3 regions of the Exiguobacterium sp. RIT341 genome follow, and region 2 is predicted to be linked to each of the others. Evidence: riboswitches for the same ligand, from Rfam matches in the RefSeq annotation. Region 2 holds a riboswitch; each other region holds the start of a gene.
The links. Region 2 has a riboswitch for S-adenosylmethionine ahead of BW42_RS10615 (methionine ABC transporter ATP-binding protein). Riboswitches for the same ligand answer to the same signal wherever they lie in the genome.
Positions count from the first base shown of each region.

Region 1: another riboswitch for S-adenosylmethionine. It lies ahead of BW42_RS12845 (LLM class flavin-dependent oxidoreductase); the one in region 2 lies ahead of BW42_RS10615 (methionine ABC transporter ATP-binding protein).
Region 3: another riboswitch for S-adenosylmethionine. It lies ahead of msrA (peptide-methionine (S)-S-oxide reductase MsrA); the one in region 2 lies ahead of BW42_RS10615 (methionine ABC transporter ATP-binding protein).

Region 1 is NZ_JFYW01000010.1:87,952-91,230, forward strand. Features, by position in the region: gene BW42_RS12835 (DUF817 domain-containing protein) at 5-790, shown strand; gene BW42_RS12840 (DUF975 family protein) at 988-1,626, shown strand; SAM riboswitch class I at 1,737-1,839, shown strand; gene BW42_RS12845 (LLM class flavin-dependent oxidoreductase) at 1,914-2,972, shown strand; gene BW42_RS12850 (RimK family alpha-L-glutamate ligase) at 2,969-3,279, shown strand, end outside.
Region 2 is NZ_JFYW01000008.1:338,816-342,094, forward strand. Features, by position in the region: gene BW42_RS10605 (MetQ/NlpA family ABC transporter substrate-binding protein) at 1-244, opposite strand, end outside; gene BW42_RS10610 (methionine ABC transporter permease) at 264-914, opposite strand; gene BW42_RS10615 (methionine ABC transporter ATP-binding protein) at 904-1,932, opposite strand; SAM riboswitch class I at 2,019-2,122, opposite strand; SAM riboswitch class I at 2,372-2,473, shown strand; gene BW42_RS10620 (carboxylesterase) at 2,541-3,279, shown strand, end outside.
Region 3 is NZ_JFYW01000009.1:37,060-40,338, reverse strand. Features, by position in the region: gene BW42_RS11175 (DMT family transporter) at 1-42, shown strand, start outside; gene BW42_RS11170 (Crp/Fnr family transcriptional regulator) at 58-726, shown strand; gene BW42_RS11165 (DMT family transporter) at 739-1,221, shown strand; gene msrA (peptide-methionine (S)-S-oxide reductase MsrA) at 1,298-1,828, opposite strand; SAM riboswitch class I at 1,923-2,026, opposite strand; gene BW42_RS11155 (M20 family metallopeptidase) at 2,089-3,267, opposite strand.

The DNA of each region.
Region 1 (3,279 bases), on a different contig from region 2:
CAGGATGAAAGCGATCCGACACCTGATTCGTTTTACATACATAGAAGCCGTCTGTTGCGTCTTTCCCGTCATGATTTTCGCAGCGCTTGCTCTTTCACGTTATCTTCCTGCTGAACCGATCGCTCGATACGATCTCCTGTTGCTATGGTGTCTTCTCGTCCAAATCGTCTTACTTGTCACGCGTTATGAAACGCTGGAAGAGTTCAAACTGATCTTACTCTTTCACGTGATTGGTCTAGCACTTGAACTGTTCAAAGTGAACGTTGGGTCTTGGAGTTATCCGGAACAGGCTCTAACGAAAGTGGCTGGTGTTCCCTTGTATGCAGGATTCATGTATGCAAGTGTCGCAAGTTATGTCTGTCAAGCGTTCCGAAGATTTCATTTACGCTTCACAGCATTCCCACCACCTTGGCTTGCGATCAGCGTAGGCAGTCTCGTCTATCTCAACTTCTTCACCCACCACTGGATCTTCGATGCACGCTGGCTATTGATGGTCCTCGTCGTCCTTGTCTTCTATAAGTCATGGGTTCATTTTACGATCGAGCAGACGATCTACCGGATGCCGCTCGTCCTGTCTTTTTTACTGATCGCGTTCTTTATTTGGATCGCTGAGAATATCGTGACGTTCTTTAAAGGGTGGGTCTATCCGCATCAGGAAAGAGGATGGGAAGTCGTTGATCTCGGAAAATTGTCTTCTTGGTTCCTGCTTGTGATCATCACGGTCCTGATCGTCATCGTCGCGAAATACAAGCAACGGGATCCGGCTGTGGAGATATATCAGCATACATAGACGAAAAACATGACATTTCGTTTGCGATGAAGCGCTTCGATGTTCAACGCTCGTTCTAACATGTGGACGACAAACAACTTGAGCGTGCTTGGCTCAACCAGCAACGAGACGGGAAATTATTGAAAAAAGAGTGAAACATTAGAAGTTTTAAGCCGTAGAGTAAGGTGAGAACTTATTTTTCAAGGAGGACCTTACTCATGTCATCTCAATTAAAGAAAGCAGCGAAGGAGTCGCTCAGCGGTCGTTGGGGATTTGCAGTCCTAGCTTTTCTGCTGTTTAGTATTATTCAGGGTGTTCCTAATTTATTTGGATCGGATATCGATGAGCCGTCTAGTAGTATAGATCTCGTTGTATCATTGGTGTCGATTTTATTGATTCCAGTAGGAGTCGGTTGGACATGGATTGCCATGTCGATTGCTCGTGGCGAAGAAACGAAAGTGACGGATTTGTTTGAGCCATATGGTATGTTCCTGAAAGTGGTGGGGCTGGCCATTGTTCAATTCATCTTTATCGCGCTCTGGACGTTACTCTTAATCATCCCTGGTATCATCAAGTCATTCTCTTACTTGTTGACGTACTACATCCTTCGGGATGAGCCGTCAATCGGTATTCTCGAGGCAATCACGCGTTCACGTCAACTCATGGATGGTCATAAAATGGAAGCATTTTTACTCTTCCTATCATTCATTGGTTGGGCGTTGCTTGTCATCGTTACGCTTGGTCTTGCTGTCCTATGGGTCGGACCATACTTCAGTGTCACGCTTGCCAAATTCTACGATCGTATTCGTGGGGAGCAGGCGCCAGAGCAGACATCAGATTTCGTCGCACCATACTAATTCCGAATCCCGACATCACGTCGGGATTTTTCTTTAGGGGTAAATCCGATAGGAAAAGACGGTTTAATGGTTGCTTTAGTTCAATGAATTCTGTACGATGAATGCAACACATCTTATCTAGAGAAGTCGAGGGACTGGCCCGAAGACACTTCAGCAACCCCGCTATGGCGGAAGGTGCTACTTCCAGGAAGGAATACCTTCTGAAGATAAGAGCGGACAGGACAAGATACCGTCGCTCTTTTCGAACTTCGAAAAGAGCGTTTTTTTATGATAAGGGGGACGATGGAGTGGAGTATGGTTTTTGGTTACCGATTTTTGGGGGATGGTTACGTAACGTCGAGGATGAACAGATGCCAGCGACATTCGATTATGCGAAACAAGTCGCACAAACAGCTGAACGCATCGGCTTCTCGACGACGTTAATTGCGGAATTGAACTTGAACGATATCAAAGGCATCAAGGAACCGAGTCTTGAGGCATGGACAACGGCAGCGGCGATTGCTGCAACAACAGAACGTCTTGAAATCATGACAGCGGTTCGTCCCGGGTTCCATAATCCGGCGACGACGGCGAAGATGGCGGCAAACATCGATCAGTTGAGTGGAGGACGATTTACGCTCAATGTCGTCTCGGCCTGGTGGGCAGAAGAAGCAAAACAATACAACGGTATTTTTACTGCACACGATGAACGCTATGCCCGAACGGAAGAGTTCGTCACGGTCATGAAAGGACTATGGGCAGATGCGTCACCGTACAGCTTCTCCGGCAATCACTACACGATCGAACAGGCAGAACTCCATCCGAAACCCGTCCAGCGTCCGGGAATTAAGCTCTACGCTGGTGGAGAGAGTGAAGCCGGAAAACGGACGATCGTCGAACATTGTGATGCCTACGTCATGCATGGAGGCACTGTTGAAGAAGTAGCTCATAAAATCAATGACATGAAAATACGCCGGGAAGCGACGGGACACGCACCGCTTGAGAGCTTCGGTCTTGCTGCCTACATCATTTGCCGGGATACGGAAGAAGAAGCGCTTCTTGAGTGGCAACGCATCACGGACGTCAAGGAAGACAGCGCCGGTTATGCCGGTTATCAAGATTTCATCAGTAAATCGCAACTCGAACAACAGGTCGAGCGAAATGATTATTCCGTCTCGAACCGTGGTCTGCGACCGAACTTGATCGGAACACCAGAACAGATTGCCGAACGGATTCTAGCGTTCGAAGCCGTTGGTGTCACGTTGCTCTTGTTACAATTCTCACCACAACTCGAAGAAATGGAACGCTTTGCCCGTGACGTAATGCCACTGGTCGAAGCGAAACGAAAGGTAGGTCAACAATCATGACAAAAATTCATATTCTCCACGAAAACCAAGAATGGACGGATCATCTCATCAAACGTCTCGAAGAACTCAAGTTGCCGTACGAGCAGTGGCACTTGAATGAAGGAATCGTACCGTTAGATGAACTGCCGCCAGAAGGTGTCTTTTACAGTCGTATGAGTGCGTCTTCGCATACGCGGGGGCATCGTTATGCGCCAGAGTTGACGGAAGGGGTCCTCGCTTGGTTAGAAGAGCATGACCGGACTGTCTTTAACGGAACGCGTGCGCTCCGTCTTGAAGTCAGCAAAGTCAATCAATACACGGCATTGCG
Region 2 (3,279 bases):
TCTGGAAGGCATTGGCGTCGATCTCACCCTCAGCCAGTGCCATGTTCGGCTGGACATAATCGGAGAACTTGACGAGTTCGATTTTGATGCCCTCCTTTTCCGCTTTTTTCGCGACGTAATCCCACACTTGAGTATCTGAACCGCTGACCCCGAGCTTGATCGTCTTTTCTTCTTCTCCTGATGCTGAGCACCCGGCAAATAAAATCGTCGTTAATGTTGCTCCAATCGCTACTGCTTTTTTCATGGCTGAATCGCTCCCTTGATTAATGTCTTCTGATTTTTCGTGCGACGATGTTGCCTGTCGTCTGTAAGCCTTGGACTAAGATAACGAGAATCCCGACCGTGATGATCATGACTTTCGTGTCGAACCGTTGATAACCGTACGTAATTGCTAAGTCACCCAGTCCACCACCACCGATGGCGCCTGCCATCGCCGACGCCCCGATCAAGCCGACTGTTGCAATCGTTAAATTAAGGATTAGTGAACCGAGTGCTTCCGGCAGAAGGAAGCGGAAAATCGTTTGGAATGGCGTCGCCCCCATCGCTTCTGCTGCCTCAAGGACACCTTTGTCGACTTCAAGTAAGGAACTCTCGATCAGCCGTGCCATATACGGGGCGGCATAAAAGACGAGTGGAACGATGGCGGCTTCTGTTCCGATCGACGTCTGGACGATCAACCGTGTCAACGGGATGATCGCAACAAGTAAGATGATGAACGGAATTGAACGGAAGATATTGACGATACTGTTGAAGAATGTGAACAGCGGGACGTTCTCGAGCAATGCCCCTTTTCGGGTGACGACGAGCAGGATGCCGAGTGGTAAACCGATCAAAGTCGAAAATAATAACGACACTGACACCATCGTCATCGTCTGCAAAAATGCTGTCCAGATATCACTGTAGTTAACTAGCATCAGCAAGCACCTCCTCGACGGTCACCTGTGCCTGATCGATGTACTGTAAGGCCCGTTTTACTTCGATTGTTTCACCGATCAGTTCAACAAGTAATGTACCGAACGGTGTTTCCTGTAACTCCGTGATGCTACCGTGCAGGATGTTGACATCGACGTCGAAGCGTTTTGCGACTTGCGATAAGAGTGGTTGTCCGGTGTGATGTCCGAGAAAATGAATCTTATAGATCGGATGCGCATTCCGTGACTCGATCAACTGACGAATTGATGCCGGAATTTCATCATGCATGACGGAGCGGACGAAGTTTTTCGCTGTCTCGGTCTGCGGATTCGAAAAGACATCAAAGACTGTTCCTGACTCGATCAGCTTCCCGGCTTCGATGACGGCGACCCGGTCACAAATCTCCCGGATGACGCCCATCTCATGGGTGATCAAGAGAATGGTGATCCCGTATTCCGCATTGATGCGTTTTAATAACTGGAGAATATGATGTGTCGTCTGAGGATCGAGTGCTGACGTCGCTTCGTCACATAAGAGCACGGATGGTTGCGTCGCTAGTGCCCGGGCGATGCCGACACGTTGCTTTTGTCCGCCGGATAATTGATCCGGGTAATGATCCGCCTTGTCCGCAAGATCGACGAATTCGAGTAATTCCGTCACCCGGCGACGAATCTCGTCTTTCTTGACACCTGCGAGAACGAGTGGTTTCGCAACGTTCGTAAAGACCGTGTTTGCATTCAATAGATTGAAGTGTTGAAAGATCATCCCGATCCGCTGTTTCGCTTGGCGTAATTTTTTTGGTGATAGTTGTGTTAAATCTTCCCCGTCGACCGTCACTGTTCCTGACGTCGGTCGTTCTAACAGGTTGACGCAGCGGAGCAATGAACTTTTCCCGGCACCGCTAAAGCCGATGACACCGAAGATTTCGCCTTTCTCGATCGTCAGGTCGACACCGTCGAGTGCTGCGATCGTCTGATCCTTCGTGACGTACGTTTTTTTGACTTGATGAAATGCAATCATTCCGTTTTCCCCCTTCATTCAACAAAAAAGGTCCCTTCTTGAGAAACAAGAAGAGACCTGGATCCGCACAGTGGCAGAATCCACTCCACTCATCTCTCAGACATCTGTCTGATGGAATTGGCACAGTGCTCATAATGAGTCTGTTGCCGAGGTTTCGTAGGGCCAGTCCCTCCACCTCTCTGGATAAGTATTGCGGTATGAAATTCGTATGTGTGTTGTTGCGTTGTTGCTTATGTCGTAAAACTAATTTTTACATTACGGGTCGAACCTTTAAAAGTCAACCAACTTTGCAAAAATAATCCATTTGTCGCATATCGATTGAGTCATAAGTTATGAGTTAGCTGAAAGAACAAATCACGATTCGTCCAGAACGATTTGACAAGGCATTTTCGGTCGTGCTACCATCGTTTCAATGATTAATCCGACAATTCCAATATGATATTTATCAAGAGTGAACGAGAGACCTGGCTCTATGACTTCACGGCAACCTGCAATCTGTAAGGTGCTCCGACCAGCAAAGCGCGGCTTTGGATGATACGGTGAAAAACTCGTGGGCGTCCAAGCAGTGACGTTGACGAGTTTTTTTCACGAATGGAGGAAAAATAGTAATGATGAACTATCCTGTATTGACTGGTGCTGAAGCATTTTATCTTCAAGGTGGACCGATTGGCATTTTAATCTGTCATGGTTTTAATGCGACCCCGCAAAGTGTTCGGGACGTCGGTGAGGCATTTGCTGCTAAAGGATTCACTGTCTATGCTCCACGTTTGCGTGGTCACGGGACGAACGTCCGTGAGTTCGAACAATCGACTGCTCGATGTTGGAAGCAGAGCCTGCAAGACGGCTATGCATGTTTACAAGAAACATGCGATCAAGTCTTCGTCATCGGTCAATCGATGGGCGCGACGCTCGCACTATCGCTCGCCGCTGACGGGATTCCATTTTCAGGCATCATTACGATCAATGCCGCTCTCTCCGTTCCGTCTTATGAAGCATTGTCGTTTGAAGATGGTCCACAGTACTTACCAGAAGGGGCACCGGATATCAAACGGTCTGCTTTCGAAATCATCTATGACCTCGTTCCGAGTCGTTGTGCATTCGAACTCGTCCGCTTGATGGATGAGACGAAAGGACGCCTTGGATCGATCCTTCTACCGACATTGATTCTTTACTCGGCAACCGATCACGTCGTTCCGCCGTCGAGCTCGGATTATCTGCATCAGCATATCGGGACGAATGATAAACGAATCTACTGTCTCCTCAACTCGTACCACGTCGCGACCCTCGATCATGATCAGGATTTGATCGTGCGTGAGACGATTCGTTTCATCGAACGCTCGAGTCGTT
Region 3 (3,279 bases), on a different contig from region 2:
GGTCTCATGCTTGCAGGAGTTGCGATTTTCTCACTTGCCTAAAGGGAGGGAATGAACATGGAAACCGTCATCCAACAATATGGACTGGATACGATTTTAACGGAAGAGACGCGCGCTTGGTTGCGTGAAGAAACCTTCCGAAAAGGAGAACTCCTCTGTACGACCGGTGCGACAATCGACCGGATGTACTTCATCGTCGCAGGCAAGGTCAAGATTTCTGCTGCTTCGTCAGAAGGGAAACAACGGATTTTACGATTCAAAACACCACTGACAGTGATTGGTGACGCCGAGTTCATCAATGAACGAGAAGTGTTGAATACAGTTGAGGCGGTGACCGATGTCGAGGTGTTGAGCGTACCGTATGCGATTTTACGCGAGCACAATACAACGAACGTCTTTCTGCAATTCTTATTACGCACGATCACAGCGAAGTGGTATGCCGACTCGAAATCAGCGTCGCACCATGTATTGTATACAGTTGAAGAGCGATTTGCAGGGTATTTGTTGTCGATTGCTTCTGAAGCCAGTGACAGTTTATTTTATCAGGAGATGCGGACGTCGAACCTGCATGACGTTGCTGACTGGCTTGGAACGAGTTATCGCCATCTCAACCGGATCATCACGAAATTATGTGAAGAAGAGATTCTCGTTCGACGACGCGGGAAAATCATCATTGTCGATCTGGAGCGGATTCGCGAGAAGGCGAACGGCAACAGCTATGAGTAAGGAGGAACGAACATGGTAATAGGCATCGTGTGTGCCGTATTGGCAGGGATGCTAATCAGTTTGCAGACGGTATTGAATGCTCGGATGAGTGATGCATTCGGCGCATGGGCGACGACAACGCTGGTTTTCTTCGTCGGCTTCATCGGAGCAAGCATCACGTATGTCCTGTTTCATGGTGGAACGATCGGACAGATTCAAAATGTGTCACCACTCTACTGGTTCGGTGGACTCGTAGGTGTCGGTGTCGTCTTTTGTGTCATGCGCGGGATTCAATTGCTTGGTCCGTCCGTCGCGATTTCTGTCGTGTTGATTTCGCAGTTGAGCTTTGCCCTCGCTGTTGATACGTTCGGTTGGTTCGGTTTGCCGCAAATCGACTTATCGTTTGGTCAGCTCATCGGTCTCGCTGTCATGGTGTGTGGCATCTTCGTCTTGAAACGGTATCAAGTCGTGGCACCGGAACAACAGGCAAAGGATCAAGTAGAACGTGTTTCATGACTTACTTTTTCCATAACAATGAAACAGGTCAGCAAACCAACGTTTACTGACCTGTTTTTATATACATTTTTTTGAATCAGACCGTCGTCGTATCTTTCCATTCCTGTTCGATGAAGGCATCACGACCAGAAGCAGCACGATCTTTTTTGTAGTGTTCTGGATTTTTCTTATGGAAGTCTTGGTGGTACTCTTCCGCTGGATAAAATTCAGAAGCAGCATTGATCCGCGTCACGATTGGCTGTTTGAAACGGTTGCTTGCAGCAAGAGCGTCACGAGAAGTAATCGCAGCTTCATGCTGCGCATCCGTATGATAGAAGATTGCTGGCGCGTACTGCGTACCGCGATCTTGGAATTGACCTTCTGCATCCGTCGGATCCGTTTGGGGCCAGTAGAGTTCAAGTAAACGCTCGTACGGGAACAGGCTCGGATCAAACGTGATTTGGACGACCTCGAGGTGTCCCGTCGTTCCTGTTTTGACTTGCTCGTATGTCGGGTTATCGACGTGTCCGCCCATGTAACCTGATACGATTCCCTCGATTCCTGGTAATTCTTCAAATGGTGTCACCATGCACCAAAAACATCCACCTGCAAATGTTGCTTTTTCCATCTGTCTCTTCCTCTCCGTGGGAAATCCCCATTGTATGTCTGACAGCGAGAAAACGAAAACGACTCCTTCGCTTGGTTGCAAAAGGAGTCGCCGCTTTTTATCAACCAAAGCTTTCGCTTTGCTGGTCGTAGCACCTTGCTATGCGCAGGTTGCTGGGACGTCATCGATCCAGATCTCTCGGTCCACTCTTGATAAGGGTATATGAAGTTGATGTCATTCGTTATCATTGTTGTGATGATACCATTCACAAAGAAATAAAGTCAATCCTTAGAATTTAAGGCACGTAAAACGGTTGCTCCAAGTGTCTTCGCACCGATCAACAACGCTTGTTCATTGATCTCGTACTGTGGATGGTGCTGCGGATAGTTGACGCGACCGTCCGTATAGCCAGAGCCGGTAAAGAAATAACTACCCGGGACGTGTGTTAAGTAATGTGCGAAGTCGTCCGCCGCCATCATTGGTGTGAGTGCCCGGACGGATGCTTCCGGTAAGAAAGCAGCAGCTTCCTGAACGAGTTTTGTCTCATCCGGGTGATTCCAGAGCGCCGGGTAACCAGTCGTGAAGTCAATCGAATACGAAGCACCGATGCCGGCACACGTCGTCTTAGCGACAAGATCGACTTCTTGCCGGAGCTGATGCCGAAGTGTCTCATTGAACGTTCGGATTTCCCCGACAATGCGTGCCTCACCCGTAACGATATTTGGTGCTGTTCCTGCATGGAAAGAACCGATTGCGAGAACAGCCGGCTCAAACGGATCAACCCGTCGACTAACGAGATGTTGTAAGTTGCAGACGAGTTGCGCTCCAGCGACGAGAGCATCTTTTGTTTTATGCGGTGCCTGGGCATGCCCACCTTGACCATGGACGATGATTTCGAATTCGTCGATCGCACACAATGTATGTCCTTCCCGGAATCCGATCGTGCCAACCGGTAAATCATTTTCGAGATGTGTCGCGAAAATTGCATCGACCCCTTCGAGGACGCCGGCTTCGATCATTTGGATTGCTCCACCGGGAAAGACCTCTTCTCCATGCTGGTGGATGATCCGAATCGTTCCTTGCAATTGATCGCGTAACGGATAGAGTGTAGCAGCAAGGGCCATCACGATCGCCGTATGACCATCGTGTCCACATGCATGCATGACACCGGGATGGATCGACCGGAAGGCAAGCGTCGTCTCTTCTTGAAGTGGTAAAGCATCAAAATCGGCACGGACCGCAATCGTCGGACCAGGCTGTTTGCCTTCGATCGTCGCGACGACACCACGACCTCCGACGGCTGTTTGATGAGGAATGCCCTGTTCTGCGTAAAAGGCGGCAATCCGTTCTGGTGTGCGGACTTCCTGGAAAGAGAGTTCCGGGTGTCGATGAAAATCGCGACGTAACGCGATCATTGTCGGTTCGAATTGTTCGAGTGCTTCAAAAAGTTGAGTTTGCATGTTCAAGCTCCT